4 regions of the Methylobacterium flocculans genome follow, and region 2 is predicted to be linked to each of the others. Evidence: predicted binding sites of a transcription regulator. Region 2 holds the regulator's gene; each other region holds the start of a gene.
What was found. The regulator LexA, encoded in region 2, represses DNA repair genes until DNA is damaged. The targets are predictions, from matches to a motif close to TGTTCNNNNTGTGTTCNG.
Positions count from the first base shown of each region.

Region 1 (4,212 bases), 1.0 Mb from region 2:
AGCCGAAGGTCTCGGCCACCGCGCGGAGATAACGCTCCTCCGCCTCGTGGATGGCGCCGTCCGCCTTGGCGATGTGGAACAGGCCGTCGAGCACGTCTTCCAGCAGGGCCGGCTCGTCGTGGAAGGTGGTGGCCAGTTGCCGGGCATAGGCCTCGAAGCCGTTCGCCGTGCCCTTGGCCAGATCGAACAGGCGCTGCACGCCGGGCCGCGCCCGCTCATCCACCTGCACCACCTTGGCGAAGGCCTCGACCTCGGCCGGCGTCACCACGCCGTCGGATTTCGCCATCTTGGCGGCGAGCGCCACGAGTCCGGTGGTGAAGACCACATCCCGGGGGGTGGCGCCGAACAGCGCCCCCTCGCGATCCAACAGGAAATGTCCGGCGACACCGCCGACGAGGCCGCCCAGGGGCCCGCCGATGGCCAGGCCGAGGCCGGCGCCCCCGAGCTTGCCCCAGATTCCCACGCTCATCGGCAACTCCCGTGGGTGCGGGGATCGGTCATGAAACACGGGCGGGTCAACACGAGAAGGTTGGTCAACACGAGAACGTCATGGGGCTGGATCGAGATCGGCGCGAAGCGGAGCGCGTCCTTACACCGGACGCCTCCGCTTCGGCGATAGGGGATGCGCTCAGCGCCGGGCGCAGAGGCCGACCAGGCCCTGACTCTCACTGGGGCAGGCGGCGCTCAAGGTCCCGTCCGGCGCCGCCGTCACGATGGCGCTGCCGCCCTTGAGGCAGAGGGCGGAGGCCAGGATCTCGGTGCCGTCGCAGGTCACGCTGCAGCCCGTGGCCGGGCAGGTCTCCTGCCGCACCACCCGGAACGGCGCGGCGGGCGCGCTGGCTGCGAGCCCCGCCTGACCCGGCTCGCCCTTCTGCCCCGGAGACCCCTTCGCGCCCGGCGCACCGGCGGGGCCCGCCGGTCCGCGCTCGCCGGGCTGGCCCATGGCGCCCGCCTCGCCCTTCGGACCCGGCTCGCCCTTTGGACCCGGCTCGCCCCTGGGCCCAGCCTCACCCTTCGAGCCAGTCTCACCTTTCGGGCCAGCCTCGCCCTGAGGCCCCTGGGTGCCGGGCAGGCCCGCCAAACCCTGCGGACCCGTCACGCCCTGCGGGCCGGTGGGGCCGGGTTCGCCCTTCGGTCCGGGTTGGCCGGCGGGGCCGCAATTGGCGACCGTCGCCTCGCGCTCGTCCTCGCCCGCCTTGAGATGAGCGATGCAGTTGGTGGGCACGTAGGGCAGGCGGAAGACGAAGCGGCCCCGGCTGTCGGCGATCACCGAGATGTCCTCGTCGAGCACCACCACGGTGCCGGCCTTGCGCACGCTGCCGGAGATGCGCAGGTCGCCGTTCTCGAAGCGCGCGTCGTAGATCTGGATCGGCTGCGACACGCCCTGCGCGCGCCGGGCCTTGGCGGCGTCGTTCGCGGGCCGGCCTTGCCGGGACTGTTCCGGGGCCGGCTGCGCGGCGGCGGGCAGCGCCCCCGCGACGGTGATCAGGCCCGACAGGACCACGAGGGCACGAGCGAAGCGCATGGAGTTCTCCCGGCTGGTCCGCGTCTGCTGCGCGGCAGGTGAGGTGTGCTGCCCTGCCCACGGCACAGGGTCAAGCTTCGGCGCGTCGGGTGTCGCCCCTCACGGCCGGATCGGTGCGCGCAAGCCCTATCCACACCTGTCCACAGGCATCCACAGGCCAACGCGTTGGCCACCCGAAAAAATCCCGACGCTCCCGGAAACCGGTTGAGTGTGTTCATGCTTTGTTCCTATCGTGAAGGGACAGGAGCGGAGCCGATGCGTCACAGACCCGAAGAACCTCCCGATCCCCCGACGGAAGCATCGGAACGGACGCGTCCGCGGGCGGCGGACGGCCTGCCGGTGGATCTGGCGGCCCTGCGGGCCCGCGTGGCGGCACAGGAGGATACCCGCATCGCGCGGGGTGCCCTGCCCCTCGGGATCCACGATGTCGACGCACGTCTCGCGGGCGGGGGGCTCGCTCTCGGGCAGTTGCACGAGATCTCTCCCCTGGCGGCGGGCGATGAGCCGGCGGCCCTCGGCTTCGCCCTGGCGCTGGTGGCGCGCCACCTCGCCCGCGTGCGGGGCGAGGCGCTCCTCGTGGCGGGCCAGGGCCATCCCCTCCCCTACGGACATGGACTGGCCGGGCTCGGGCTCGACCCGGGGCGCCTGCTGCTGTTCGAGGTCGGCAGCGACGGCGACGCCTACCGCGCCCTGGAAGAGGCCCTGCGCGCGCAGGGGCTGGCCGCCGTGGCCGGTCTCGTGGACGCCGCCCTGCCCCTGGCCCAGAGCCGGCGGCTCCACTTGGCGGCCGGGCACACGGATCTGCTGCTCCTCGTCCTGCGCCCACCCGGGGCGGAGAGCCCCAACGTGGCGACGACGCGCTGGCGCATCGCCGCCGGCAAGGCCCTGCGTGACCGCTTCGGCTGCATCGAGCGGCCGTGCTGGCAGGCCACCCTCGAGCGGAGCCGCAACGGGCGGACCGGACACTGGCTCCTGGAGTGGGATCATGCCGCGCATCGTTTCGGTCTGGCTGGAGCATTGGCCGATCACGCGGCTGAGGCGGGCCCGGGCGAGCCCCTCGGAGAGCGGCGCCTCCGGCGCGTCCGATGACGGCCCGATGGTGGTGGCCGCGATGGAGGCCAACGGCCTGCGCCTGATCGCGGTGGATCCCTTCGCCCGCGCCCTCGGCCTCGCCCCCGGCGAGACCCTGGCGCGGGCCCGCGCACGAATCGGCACGCCCATCGCCGTCCATGCCGGCGACCCAGAGGCGGATGCCGCCGCCCTGCACCGGCTCTGCCTCTGGGCCAAGCGCTACACCCCCGTCGTCGCCCCCTTCGGTCCGGCGGAGGGCGGGGACGGCTTCTTCCTCGACATCGCGGGGGCGAGCCACCTGCTCGGCGGCGAGGCCGCCCTGCTGGCCGATCTCGCCCGGCGGCTCGCCGAGCACGCGATCCCGGCCCGGATCGCGCTCGCCGACACGCCCGCCTGCGCCTTCGCCCTGGCCCGCCACGGCGGAGGCGGACTGGTCGCGCCCCCTGTCCCGGACGAAACGACGGGTTTCACGCATCCGACGGGCAGCGCGGGTCCCCTCTCCCGGAAGGAGAGGGACAGGGTGAGGTGTGGTCCATCTCCGGAAAGCGCACACACCTCACCCCAGCCCTCTCCTTCCAGGAGAGGGGGCACGGTTGCGCCTCTGGCGGACGATCGGAGCCTCGTCGGCATCCGATCTGGCGATGCTCCCCGGCGCAGCCCGAAGGGCGCAAATTCGTTGGTCTGCCAGGACGGCGACTCTCGTGGCGCCCTGGATCTTCCATCGGGAGGCCGGACCGCGCCGTATCCGGGGGAACACTGGCGTGGCCCGCATATCTTGGTTCCGGTCGGAGGCAACGCCCGGGCGCTGCACGCCCTGCCCGTCGCGGCCCTGCGCCTCGACCCCGCCACGGCGCAGGCCCTGGCTCGCCTTGGCCTGCGACGGATCGGCGACCTCGCCGCCGCGCCCCGGGCGCCGCTGGCCCGGCGCTTCGGCGAGGCCCTGCTCCTGCGGCTCGACCAGGCCCTCGGCCATCGGCCCGAACCCCTCGTCACCACCGGGGACCCGCGGGATTTCCAGGCTGCGCGCGGCTTCCTCGAACCGATCGGACAGCCGGAAACCATCGTCGCCACGGCCACGCGGCTGATGGAGGAACTGGCGCCCCGACTGGACGCGGCCGGCCTCGGTGCGCGGGCGCTGCGGCTGTCCCTGACCCGGGTCGATGGGGTGGTGCGCACCCTCGACCTCGGGATGAGCCTGCCGATCCGCTGCCCGGCCCAGGTCGCGCGCCTACTCGCCCTGCGTCTCGACCGCCTCGGCCCAGCCCTCGATGCCGGCTTCGGCTTCGAGACCGTAGAGCTCGCGGTGACCGCCACGGGCACGATCGCGGCGCATCAGGGAATACTGGTGGAGGCGCCCGGCGCTGCCGAAGGAGCCGAACATCTGGGCGATGCCCTGCGCCAGCGCATCGGCCGGCGGATGATGCGGCTCGGCTTCCGCGCGAGCCACCTGCCCGAGCAGGCCGGGACGGCGGAGCCCTGGCGCACGGGCCGCCCGAACCCCGACGGGAGCGTCCCCCGCCTGCCGCCCCGCCCCCTCGTGCTCCTGCGCCGAGGCGAGGTCGCAGAGGACGTGATCGCACTCGCCCCCGACGGGCCGCCCCATCGTTTCCGCTGGC
Region 1 covers NZ_CP107532.1:2,503,938-2,508,149, reverse strand. The annotation lists gene OF380_RS11665 (molecular chaperone DjiA) at 1-469, opposite strand, end outside; gene OF380_RS11660 (collagen-like protein) at 629-1,525, opposite strand; gene OF380_RS11655 (ImuA family protein) at 1,781-2,614, shown strand; gene OF380_RS11650 (Y-family DNA polymerase) at 2,511-4,212, shown strand, end outside.
Region 1: OF380_RS11655 (ImuA family protein) is a predicted target of LexA. The motif match lies at 1,737-1,754, and genes of this name have one in related genera.

Region 2 (4,212 bases):
GGCCATGGCCCTGGTGCTTGCAGCCATCGCTGCGTTCCTTGGCTTCGCGGCAGCGACGCTCCGGGTGCAGCGCGTGGCCGGCCCGATCCTGTCGCGAACGACGATCGCGCCCCTGACTGGGACGATCGAAGGGCTGGACGAGCGCGACGAGGGTGCACGCCTGATCGTACGGGTAGAGGGCTTCGGCACGCTCGGGCCGGAGACGCGACCGACCCGGGTGCGGGTCTCCTACCGCAAGGCCATGATCCTCAAGCCGGGAGATCGGATCTCCGCCACCGCGCGGCTCCTCCCACCCCCGGAAGCCGCGCGGCCCGGCGGCTACGACTTCGCACGCGATGCGTTCTTTCGCGGAATCGGCGCGGTCGGGTCACTCGTCGGCAAGATCGAAGTCCTGCCACCGCACGATACGGTGCCATGGCAGGCCCGCCTCGCATCGACGATCGATGCGGCTCGCAACGCGCTTACGCGGCGCATCACCGATGCCAATGGCGGTCAGGCCGGGGCCGTGGCGGCCGCCCTGGTCACCGGAAAGCGCGGCCTCATCAGCGGCGCGACCAACGATGTCCTGCGGGCGGCGGGCATCTATCACGTGGTTTCGATCTCCGGGCTCCACATGGTGCTGGCGGCCGGCGTGGTCTTCTGGCTGGTCCGCGCCATCCTCGCCCTGGTGCCGTTCCTCGCATTGCACTGGCCGATCAAGAAGATCGCTGCCGCCTGCGCGATGCTCGGCGTGACGGCCTACTGCGTCTTCTCAGGGTGGGATATCGCCGCCGAACGTTCCCTCATCATGACGCTGGTGATGCTGGGCGCCATTTTGGTGGACCGCCCCGCCCTGAGCATGCGCAACCTCGCTCTGGCGGCGCTGATCGCCCTCACGCGGGAGCCGGAAGGTGTCCTGGGGCCGAGCTTCCAGATGTCGTTCGGAGCCGTCGCCGGCCTCATCGCCTGTGCGCCGCTGCTCGGCGGCCATGCGTTCCGGCGCGACGGCGCAGGTCGTTTCGCCCGCGCCGTCGGATGGCTGCTCGCCGCCATTGTCGGAACGCTGGCCACCACCCTGGTGGCACAGATCGCTACGGCGCCCTTCGCGACCTACCATTTTCAGACGGTGCAGCCCTTCGGCCTCGTGGGAAATGCCCTGACCCTGCCGCTGGTCTCCCTGGCGGTGATGCCCGCCGCCGTGCTCGGAATCCTGGCCTATCCCTTCGCCCTCGATCAGCCGGTCTGGTGGGCGATGGGGCTGGCAGTGCGGGGGATGCTCACGATCTCGACTTGGATTGCCGAGTTCGGACATGCGACCTACGTCGTACCCGCATACGGCACCGGCGCACTGGCTCTGCTCGCCTGCGCCGTCGTCATGCTCACCCTGCCAGCGTCGTCCCTGCGCTGGCTCGGTCTGATCCCGGCCATCGTCGGCATCGGCCTCGCAGTCCGGCCTGACCGGTACGACCTCTATATCGACCGTGATGGCGCCGGCGCGGCGATCCGCGACCGAACCGGGCGCCTCGCGATGCTCGGTCGCCCCCCGGCCTTCGTGCTCGAACAATGGCTCAAGGCGGATGGCGACGGCAGAAAAGCAGCGGACATCAAGGCATCTCCGGCCGCGCGTTGCGACCGTCTGGGCTGTACCCTGCAGATGAGCGACGGGCGCACAATCGCACTTGCGACCGACAAGCGAGCGCTGCCCGAGGATTGCGCCAGGGCCGACATCCTGATCACGCAACGGGAGGCTCCGCCCGGTTGCGCGGCCAAAGTGATCGTCGACCGTGCCTTCCTCAAGACCCACGGGGCGACAGCGATCAGACTGACCCGTGACGGGCCCATCGTGACGACGGCACGTCGTCCCGGCGAAACGGTGCCGTGGCGCACGTCAAGCACACCCCCGGTGGCCGTCTCAGAGCCCACCACGCCCAGCCTGCCCACGAAATCCGGATCGAACACGCCGAACGCGGAGGACGCCGACGCCGGACCCGACGACGAGGCTCAGTAGCGTCGAACGAGACTGACCAACCGTCCCTGGATCTGCACACGATCCGGCCCGAGCACACGGGTTTCATAGGCGGGATTGGCCGCCTCCAGCGCGATGGACGAACCCCGGCGGCGCAGGCGCTTCAGGGTCGCTTCCTCGTCGTCGATCAGCGCCACGATGATGTCGCCGGTATTCGCCGTGTCCTGCTTGCGGATGACCACGAGGTCACCGTCCAGGATGCCCGCATCGACCATCGAATCGCCCCGCACCTCGAGGGCGTAATGCTCGCCACCGGCGAGGAAATCCGGAGACATCGTCACCGAGTGACTCTGCTCCTGAATGGCGGCGATGGGCGTACCGGCCGCGATCCGACCCATGACGGGAATCGTGACCGCCCGGCCGCTCTCATCCATCGCCTGCGTGGTCGGCAGACGGGACACCGACGCGCCCGCCGGGGGAGCCTTGCCCTTGCCGCCCTCGACCACGCTCGGAGTAAACCGACGCGGCTCCGATGGAACGCTGCTGCGTCCGCCGACAGCGTCGCCGCTCAAGCTCTCCGGCATACGAATTACTTCGATGGCCCGGGCCCGGTTCGGCAGCCTGCGCAGGAAGCCGCGCTCCTCGAGCGCTGTGATCAGGCGATGGATGCCGGACTTCGACTTGAGATCCAGCGCATCCTTCATTTCGTCGAAGGAGGGAGGAACGCCGCTCTCGCGCATCCGGTGCTGGATGAACTGGAGCAAATCCAGTTGCTTACGCGTCAACATGCGGAACACTCTTCGTTGGAGCCGTGGGCTGCGGCGTGCGACCGCAGAAACAAACCACGAACACGTTAAACGTTCCGCAAGTGTTCTGCAAGAGTTCCCATATGACGCCGAAACTTGCGTCTATCGGAGCAGGGCGCGCCGGCCTTAGGCGGATCAATGGCGGCGGAGCTATCGTTCCGGCGAGGGTCCCCAAGGAACCGCCCGTGGCAGGGGACACACGGCGGCGCAACAGAATTGCGGGAAGACCATCGCGATCATCGCCCCTGGAACGGGGTGAAACGGAGCGAGATTCACACCAGGTTCAGCGTCGAGGCGAGAAGGCAGCGGAAGTGTGGTGCTTCACAAAGCTCGCGATCCGGCGGCCAAGCGGATCACGGTGTGAGAAACTCGACGTATTAAGTAGAGACGATCGAGGTCGGCTGCCCGTCAGCTGCCCCGTGGATCAGTGACATCATCGAAGCTGTAAAGCGGCGCGCGAAATCGCGAGTACCGCAGCCTAACCTTCAGCAGCTCCACGGGAAGAACCTTCGCGGCCTGCGAGGGGGATCCCGCCACAGGAAGCCCAATGGTCCGCACAGCCGACGCGCCTGATGCCTTGCGCAGCAGCGACGTCGCCGTCGGTTGCGCAGATCGGCTTGGACCGGACCAACGCCTCAGGGCTGCTCGGCACCGTAGAATTTCGGATCGAGGGCGGCCAGAGCCAGAAGGGCCGGGGTCATGACGACACCGGCGACGCGCATGGTGCGTGCGGCGGCGCGGCAGGCCACCTGATCGTTCGAGGCGGCAGCCGTTTCGATCCGGCTGATGACCGCTTCATCCGGCTTCGGGCTCGGGGCGGACGCGGCCGGGGCGGGCGGGCTCTTCGCGGCAGCATTGGCATGCGCCAACGTGGCCTTGCCATCGCTTGTCCCGGGACGCGCGTCGGCCGTCGGAGCCTGGGTCTCCGGCTTGGTCGGCCCGCTTAGCCCGGAACTCTGCTGCGTCGGCCCACCGGACGACGAAGGTTGACCGTCACTCTTGCCGGAGGCGTTCGAGACGGCGGTCGATTGCGATGCCGGCGTCGCGGCTTCCTGCTTCTTCTCCTCCGGCTTCTTCACGAAGGCCACGAGTTCCTGGCACAGGTTCGCCGGGCCGCGGGCGGGCGCCGCATCCTGCGCGGACGCCGTTTGCACGGAGAGGCTCGTCGACAAGAGGAGCGCGGCGATGGAGAGGCGGTGGATCATGCTCGGTCCCCTGGTTCCGGACTCGTTGCGCGGCCGTACCCGTGCGGTGCACGGGACGTCGTTCGGGTTTCAGGAGCGCTTCGGATGCGAGGGTTCACCGGTCGCCTTGCCGTGCGCCGATTCACCGGTGTCGTTGGTGTTCGGATCGCCGGTCCACTTCTCGCCGACGAGGTTGGTGCCAGGCTCCGACACCCGTGCCCCCGTGGTCGCGAAGGCCTGGTAGGCGAACGTCTGATTGCTGGTCAGGGCGTACATG
Region 2 covers NZ_CP107532.1:3,522,501-3,526,712, forward strand. The annotation lists gene OF380_RS16625 (ComEC/Rec2 family competence protein) at 1-1,987, shown strand, start outside; gene lexA (transcriptional repressor LexA) at 1,981-2,733, opposite strand; gene OF380_RS16635 (hypothetical protein) at 3,387-3,956, opposite strand; gene OF380_RS16640 (hypothetical protein) at 4,026-4,212, opposite strand, start outside.

Region 3 (4,212 bases), 1.5 Mb from region 2:
TGCCCATCAGCCGCTCGACCGCATCCCCGGTGGAGGCGCGAGCTTCGTCCAGGACCTCGACCCGCAGGAGCGTGCGCTTCTTCGGGTCCATCGTGGTCTCCTTCAGCTGCGCGGGCATCATCTCGCCGAGGCCCTTGAAGCGGCCGATCTCGACCTTGGCGCCCTTGAACACGGTCTTGATGACCCGCTCCTTGTCGGCGTCGTCGCGGGCATAGGCCGTCTTGGCGCCCTGGGTCAGGCGATAGAGTGGGGGAATCGCGAGGTAGAGATGCCCCCGGTCGATGAGCTTGGGCATCTGCCGGTAGAAGAACGTGATCAGCAGCGAGGCGATGTGGGCGCCGTCGACATCGGCGTCGGTCATGATGATGACCTTCTCGTAGCGAAGGTCCTCCAGGCGGAACGCGTTGCCGGTGCCGCAGCCGAGCGCCTGGGTCAGGTCCGAAATCAGCTGGTTGGCACCGAGCTTGTCCCGGCTCGCCGAGGCCACGTTCAGGATCTTGCCGCGCAGGGGGAGGATGGCCTGGGTGGCGCGGTCGCGGGCCTGCTTCGCCGAGCCGCCGGCCGAGTCGCCCTCGACGATGAAGATCTCGGAGCCGGCCATGCCCGCCTTGGAGCAATCGGCGAGCTTGCCCGGCAGGCGTAGCTTGCGGGTGGCGGATTTGCGCGCGACCTCCTTCTCCTGGCGCCGGCGCAGGCGCTCCTCGGCCCGGTCGATCACCCAGTCGAGGAGCTTGTTGGCCTGGGCCGGGGAGGCGGCGAGCCAATGGTCGAAGGCGTCGCGGATCGCCGTCTCGACGATGCGCGAGGCCTCCACCGTGGCGAGCTTGTCCTTGGTCTGGCCCTGGAACTCGGGCTCGCGGATGAACACCGAGAGCATCGAGGCGCAGGTCGCCATGACGTCGTCGGTGGTCACCGCCGTCATGCGCTTGGCCTGGTTCACGCGCTCGGCGTGTTCGCGCAGGGCCCGCAGCAGGGCGACGCGCAGGCCACTCTCGTGGGTGCCGCCCTCATGGGTCGGGATCGTGTTGCAGTAGGAGGCCGAGACGCCGTCGTCGGTGACCATCCAGGCCACGGCCCATTCGAGGGAGCCATGTCCGCCGGGCTTGGTGATCTTGCCGGAGAAGATCGCGTCGGTGACGAGTTCCTTGCCCTCGAGATCGCGGGCGAGATAGTCGCGCAGGCCCCCGGGGAAGCGGTGCACGGTCTCGGCCGGCACGTCGTCCAGGCCTTCCAGGAGGGCAGAGGCGCAGCGCCAGCGGATCTCGACGCCGCCGAACAGGTAAGCTTTCGAACGCGCCATCTTGAACAGGCGGCGGGGGTCGAACTTCAGCGCCCCGAAGATCTCGGCATCGGGGTGGAAGCGCACACGGGTGCCGCGCCGGTTCTGCACCCGGCCCACCGTCTCGAGGGGGCCCTGCACATGGCCGCGCGAAAAGGTCTGGCGATAGAGCGTCTGGCTCCGAGCGACCTCGACCTCGAGTTCGTCCGAGAGGGCGTTGACCACCGAGATGCCGACGCCGTGCAGGCCTCCGGACGTCTCGTAGACCTTCGAGTCGAACTTACCGCCCGCGTGCAGGATGGTCATGATGACCTCCAGCGCCGACTTGTTCGGGTATTTCGGGTGCGGGTCCACGGGGATGCCGCGGCCGTTATCGGTGACGACGAGGTGGCCGCTCTCCTCCAGCTCCACCTCGATGAAGCTGGCATGTCCCGCCACCGCCTCGTCCATGGAATTGTCGATCACCTCGGCGAAGAGGTGGTGCAGGGCGCGCTCGTCGGTGCCACCGATATACATGCCGGGGCGGCGGCGCACCGGCTCCAGCCCCTCCAGCACCTCGATGGCGGACGCGTCGTAGCCGGCCTCCGCCGACGGGACAGGAGCGAGCGGCGCCACCGCGGCGTCGAGCTTGCGCCGCTCGGCCGGTTTCGGGAGCGGCGCCTTGCCGCCTGCGAAGAGGTCGCGCGCGGGGTCGCTCACCGGAGCGCTCCGCGCGGAGGCTGGGACGGCCGCGGGCTTCGTGGACCGGACCGCAGAGGGAGATCGTGCAGCATTCGCCTTCATCCTCTGACCATACCGGAACAAACCGGAAACAGAAAGGGGTTCGCCACCCCGTGGCACGGGGGCATGCCCCCGTGCCGCACAGGGCGGGCCAACCGATACCTCGAGAGACCCGTGTCTCGCGAGGCAACAGACCCCATGACATGGGACAGGGTTGGTTAAGAAGGCCTAAGGGACCGGAGTTCGCCTTTTCCTCGGGCGAGGATGCGCGGTCTCAGGTACCGACGCGTCCGCCCCCGCGCTTCGTGATCGCCACCACGGCCGGGCGCGGCGGCAGCGTCGGATCGAAATCCGGCCAGCGGGTGGCGGGAGCCTCGAAGGTGGCGGGCACCGCCTTCGGGTCCTCCTCGTCGGCTTCGCCCGGGTGCTGCACGGCGACGAAGAAGGTGGTGTCGTCGGGCGTGAAGTAGGGACCGCACATCTCGGCGCCGTGGGGCACGCGGAAGAAGTGCTTGCCCGTGCCGCGCCCGGCCCCTTCGGTCTCCATGGCCCAGATGCCATCGTTGCGCCCGGTGCGCGAGGGCGCGTTGCCGTCCGTGGCGACCCAGAGCCGGCCGAGCCCGTCGACGGAGCAGTTGTCCGGCATGCCGAACCAGCCATCCTTCGTGGTGGCCGACGAGAAGGTGGCGCCGACCGCCGCGATGCCCGGATCGCCGCAGCGGACCAGGATCTCCCAGGCGAAGCCCGTGGCGGCGTGGTCGCCATCGTCTGGGGTGAGTTCGACGATGTGCCCGAAGCGGTTGTCGGCGCGCGGGTTGGCGGGGTCGGTCTGGTCGGCCTTGCGCTTCCCGTTGTTGGTCAGCATCACGTAGACCTTGCCGGTCTTGGCGTTGGCCTCGACATCCTCGGGCCGGTCCATCTTGGTGGCCCCGAGCCGATCCGCGGCCAGCCGCGCGCCGATCACCACGTCGGCTTGGCTGTGGAAGCCGTTCTCGGAGGTCAGGGGCGCCGTCCCGAACACCAGCGGCATCCAGGTGCCGCGCCCGTCCGCGTCGAAGCGGGCCACGTGCAGGGTGCCGGAATCGAGGAGGTCGCGGTCGCCGCTGTCGGCGCGGCCGGCGGTGACGAACTTGTAGACGTAGTCGAAGCGCTCGTCGTCGCCCTGGTAGATCACGTACTGCCCGCCCTTGGCGACGATGCCCGCGGCGCCCTCGTGCTTGAAGCGGCCGAGGGCCGTGCGCTTCTTGGGAACGCTCGTGGGGTCGAACGGGTCGATCTCCACCACCCAGCCGAAGCGGTTGGGCTCGTTGGGCTCGCGCGCGAGGTCGAAGCGTTCGTGGAAGCGGCCCCAGGCATAGGCGGTGGCCGGCAGGTTGAAGCGCTTGTGGTTCGTGGCTTCCGGAGAGTCCTTCGCCAAGGCGCCGGAGAAGTAGTAGTTGATGTTCTCCTCGCAGGTCAGCCACGTCCCCCAGGGCGTGGTGCCACCGGCGCAGTTATTGATCATGCCGAGCGCCGCGCGGCCCGTGGAATCGGCGGAGGTCTTCACCCGGTCGGTGCCGGCGGCCGGGCCGGTCAGCGTCATCGGCGTCTGGGCGGTGATGCGCCGGGCATAACGCGAATCCGGCACCACGGCCCACTTGCCGTCCTGGCGGCGGATCTCGATGACCGAGCCGCCATGGGCCGCCATCTCGATGTCCACGAGGTCGCGGGTCATGCCCTGGAAGACCGCCTTGGTGTCCTGGCGGCCGAGCCCCGGGAACATCAGTTCCTCGTTGGTGTATTCATGGTTGACCACGAGCAGCCCGTGAGAGGCCGGGTCGGCTGCCCCCGGCATCGGGAAATAGCCCACGAAGTCGTTGTTGTAGCCGAACTGCTGGCCTTGCGCGGCCGCCGACTGGTTGCGCGGGTCGAAAGCCGGGGCACCCGGCAGGACCGGGTCGCCCCAGCGGATCAGGATGTCGGCATCGTGCCCGGCGGCGACGTGGTGGTGCGCGTCCGAGCCCGCCTCGATCTCCTCGAAGGGGAAGCGGGTTCCCGGGCCTTGCGCAGCCTGCGCCGAGCCGGCGGCAAGCGCGCGCGGCGTCACCACCGCTGCGATGGCCCCGACGCCGAGCAGCCCGCGCAGGAGGTCGCGCCGGTCGAAGCGCGCCGCCACCACGTCGCCGAAGGTCGGGTTGGCACTGGCGTTCGAGCCGGCATCCTCGGCGGCTTCC
Region 3 covers NZ_CP107532.1:5,046,698-5,050,909, reverse strand. The annotation lists gene parE (DNA topoisomerase IV subunit B) at 1-1,978, opposite strand, end outside; gene OF380_RS24165 (PhoX family protein) at 2,274-4,212, opposite strand, start outside.
Region 3: parE (DNA topoisomerase IV subunit B) is a predicted target of LexA. The motif match lies at 2,076-2,093, and genes of this name have one in related genera.

Region 4 (4,212 bases), 1.4 Mb from region 2:
GGATGAAGCTGTCGAGCACCATCTTCCGGCCGGCCTTGTCGAAATCAACGGTGAGCTTGTTGCCGTCCACACCCGCCACGGTGCCGGGGCCGAACTTGGTGTGGAACACCCGCATCTCGACCGCGAAGGCCGAGGGTGCGCCCGTGGATTTGGCGATGAGCTCGCCCTCGATCTGGCGGGGGCCGCCCCGCGCGGACGGGGACCGGTTGCCGACCCCGTAGCCGTTGCCGTTGCCCCCTTGCGCCGCGGTGTTGGCCTGCGCCCGCTGCCAGCCCGGGGTGCCGTAGGAGGAGCCGAACGGCGTCGGGTTGCGGTCGAAGCGCGAGGCGCCGGCCGAGAAGTGGGCGGGCGCGTCGAGCACGTCGACGCTGTCGTCCGGCAATTCGTCGATGAAGCGGCTCGGGATGGTGGAGGACCACAGCCCGTGGATGCGCCGGTTGACGGCAAAGGACAGCTTGGCGCGCTTGCGGGCGCGGGTGAGCCCCACATGGGCGAGGCGGCGCTCCTCCTCGAGGCCGGCGCGGCCGCTCTCGTCCAGGGCCCGCTGGTTGGGGAACAGGCCGTCCTCCCAGCCGGGCAGGAACACGGTGTCGAATTCCAGGCCCTTGGCGGCGTGCAGCGTCATCAGCGAGACGCGGTCGGCCCCCTCCTGCTCACTGGCCTCCATGACGAGGGAGACGTGTTCGAGGAAGGCCGCCATGTCGGGAAACTCCTCCATGGAGCGCACGAACTCCTTGAGGTTTTCGAGCCGCCCGGCGGCATCGGCGGATTTGTCCTTCTGCCACATCTCGGTGTAGCCGGATTCCTCCAGGATGGTCTGGGCCACCTCCGAGTGCGGCTGCGTGCCCACCAGCCGCGACCAGCGTGAAAAGCTCTCCACCAGGGCCCGCACGCCGGAGCGGGCGCGGGGCTTCAGCTCGTCGGTCTCGATGACGAGGCGCGCCGCCTGGAGCAGCGGCACCCGCTCGGCCCGGGCATAGGCGTGGAGCGCCTGCAGGGTGGCGTCGCCCAGGCCCCGCTTCGGGGTGTTGAAGATGCGCTCGAAAGCGAGGTCGTCGGCGGGGTTGGCGGTGACGCGCAGATAGGCCAGCGCGTCGCGGATCTCGGCCCGCTCGTAGAAGCGCGGGCCACCGATGACCCGGTAGGGCAGGCCGAGCTGGACGAAGCGGTCCTCGATCTCGCGCATCTGGGCCGAGATGCGCACCAGCACGGCGATCTCCGACAAGGGGTGCTGCTTGGCCTGCAGGCTCTCGATGGCTTCGGCCACCTGGCGCGCCTCTTCCTCCGAATCCCAGGCACCCGAGACGGTCACCTTCTCGCCGGCCACGTCCTCGGTGCGCAGGGTCTTGCCCAGCCGCCCCTCGTTCTTGGCGATGAGGCCCGAGGCGGCGGCGAGGATGTGCCCGGTGGAGCGGTAGTTGCGCTCCAGGCGAACCACGGTCGCGCCGGGGAAATCGTGCTCGAAGCGCAGGATGTTGTCGACCTCGGCCCCGCGCCAGCCGTAGATCGACTGGTCGTCGTCGCCGACGCAGGCGACGTTGCGGTGGCCCTGCGCCAGCAGGCGCAGCCAGAGGTACTGGGCGACGTTGGTGTCCTGGTACTCGTCCACGAGGATGTAGCGGAAGCGGCTCTGGTAGTTCTCCAGCACGTCCGGGTGCTCGCGCCAGAGCTTGAGGCAGAGCAGCAGGAGATCGCCGAAATCGGCGGCGTTGAGGGTCAGGAGCCGGGCCTGATAGGCCGAATAGAGCGCGCCGCCCTTGCCGAAGGCGAAGGCCTGGGCTTCCCCCGGCGGCACCTGCTCGGGCAGGAGGCCGCGGTTCTTCCAGCCGTCGATGGCCGAGGACAGGGCGCGGGCCGGCCAGCGCTTCTCGTCGATGTTCTGGTCGACGATGACCTGCTTCATCAGGCGAAGCTGGTCGTCCATCCCGAGGATGGTGAAGTCGGAGCGCAGGCCCACGAGCTCGGCGTGGCGGCGCAGGATCTTGGTGCCGATGGAGTGGAAGGTGCCGAGCCAGGGCATGCCCTCGCCGGCCGGGCCGATGAGCCCGCCGATGCGGTGCTTCATCTCCCGCGCGGCCTTGTTGGTGAAGGTCACCGAGAGAATGTCGAAGGGCCGCGCCTTGCCCGTCGCGATGAGGTGGGCGATGCGGGTGGTGAGCACCCGGGTCTTGCCGGTGCCGGCCCCGGCGAGCACGAGGACGGGCCCGTCCGTCGCCTCCACGGCGCGACGCTGCTCGTCGTTCAGCCCGTCGAGATAGGGCGAGCCCTGGGGCTGCAGGGCGGCCATGGCACGGGCGGCGATGGAGGTCGGGGCGGCGTCGGTGGCGGAGAAGCCGGCCGCGTCGGAGCGCTGGGTCATCGCCCATCCCTGGACCAAAACGCGAACGGCGTCGAGGGTGGGGACGCACCGTGGCGGGCGTCGCGCGGGTGTCGCCCCATGGCGGTGACGGGTTTCCGCTGCGGACCGCCGCGACATCGCGCCCGTGCCGAGGGCGATGCCGAATCTCGATTCCCGCACTCGGCTCATCGCCGCGTCCGGGCTCCACCGACGATCGGCCCGGAGGGGTCGGTCAGCGATCTCCCGCCATCCGCGTGGAACCGTGATGCTGTTCGGGTCGGGCGCGTGAACGCTGCCGACCCCGAAACGGATTGCGCGTCGCGGACGCACGCAAATGCAAGGCGACTTCCGAGACGTCTTCCGAGACGTCTTCCGGGGCGTCTCGACAGCCGCCCCGCCCACAAGGTCGTCGGTGGCGCCTTGATTTTTGATGAAACCGCCTGATTTCGGTCACGGCACCGGATCGCGCATAAGTTGATTTCCGTGGGGTGTTGCGCGCCTCACGCCTCCGTCGGCAACAGACCGGAGGCCCGAACCGTCCAGTGACGCCGGTCCTGCGCCAAGGGGGAATGGTGATGAACGACATGACGATCGACAAGACCAAGACCGAGTCGTACCCGATGGAGGGCAAGTGCCCGTTCGGCGGTGACCGCGTCGGTGGGGCCTTCGGCGGTTCTCCGACACTGGAGGCCTGGTATCCGCACCGCCTCAGGGTCGAGCTCCTGCACCAGAACGGGCTCGCGGCCGATCCGCTCGGGCCCGATTTCGACTATGCCAGCGCCTTCGGGACGATCGACCTCGACGCGCTCAAGAGCGACATCAAGCAGTTCCTGACCTCGTCGGTGGCGTGGTGGCCGTCCGATTACGGCAATTACGGACCGCAGATGGTCCGTATGGCCTGGCACTCGGCCGGCACCTACCGCATCGCGGACGGGCGGGGCGGCGCCGGCACCGGCATGCAGCGTTTCGCGCCGATCTCGAGCTGGTGGGACAACGGCAACACCGACAAGTCGCGTCGCCTCCTGCAGCCGATCAAGCACAAGTACGGCAACGCCCTCTCCTGGGCCGACCTGATGGTGCTCACCGGCAATTGCGCCCTCGAGATCATGGGCCTGCCGACCTACGGGTTCGCCGGCGGGCGCCTCGACGCCTGGGAGGCGGACAACGCCACCTACTGGGGGCCCGAGGTCGTCGAGATGGGTACGGTCTCGAGCTTCGACGAGATGGTCAACCGCGACCAGCGCTGGCGCGGCCGGAACGGCGACGCCGACTACGACCTGGAGAACCCGCTCGCCGCCTCCCACCAGTCGCTGATCTACGTGAACCCCGAGGGGCCCTACGCGAACGGCGATCCGCAGGGCTCGGCCAACGACATCCGGGTGACCTTCACCCGCATGGCCATGAACGACGAGGAGACCGTGGCGCTCATCGCCGGCGGCCATGCCTTCGGCAAGAGCCACGGCATGACCCCCGCCAAGGAGATCGGGCCGCCGCCGGAAATGGCGCCGATGGAGGCGATGGGTCTCGGCTGGAACAACCCGAAGGGCACCGGTTCGGGCAAGGACACCATGACCAACGGCATCGAGGGCAGCTGGACCCCCGATCCGACCCAGTGGGACAATGCCTACCTGGAGAACCTCTTCAAGTTCGACTGGGAGCAGACCAAGAGCCCCGCCGGCGCCCTGCAATGGACCCCGAAGGATCCGAACGCACCCAGGACTCCCGACGCCCATGTCGCCGGCCAGATGCATCCCCTCATGATGATGACGTCCGACATCGCCCTGAAGGTCGATCCGGAGTACCGCAAGGTCTGCGAGAAGTTCCTGGGCGACTTCGACGCCTTCACGCAGGCCTTCTCAAAGGCGTGGTACAAG
Region 4 covers NZ_CP107532.1:2,087,520-2,091,731, reverse strand. The annotation lists gene OF380_RS09625 (ATP-dependent helicase) at 1-2,359, opposite strand, end outside; gene katG (catalase/peroxidase HPI) at 2,914-4,212, shown strand, end outside.
Region 4: OF380_RS09625 (ATP-dependent helicase) is a predicted target of LexA. The motif match lies at 2,370-2,387, and genes of this name have one in related genera.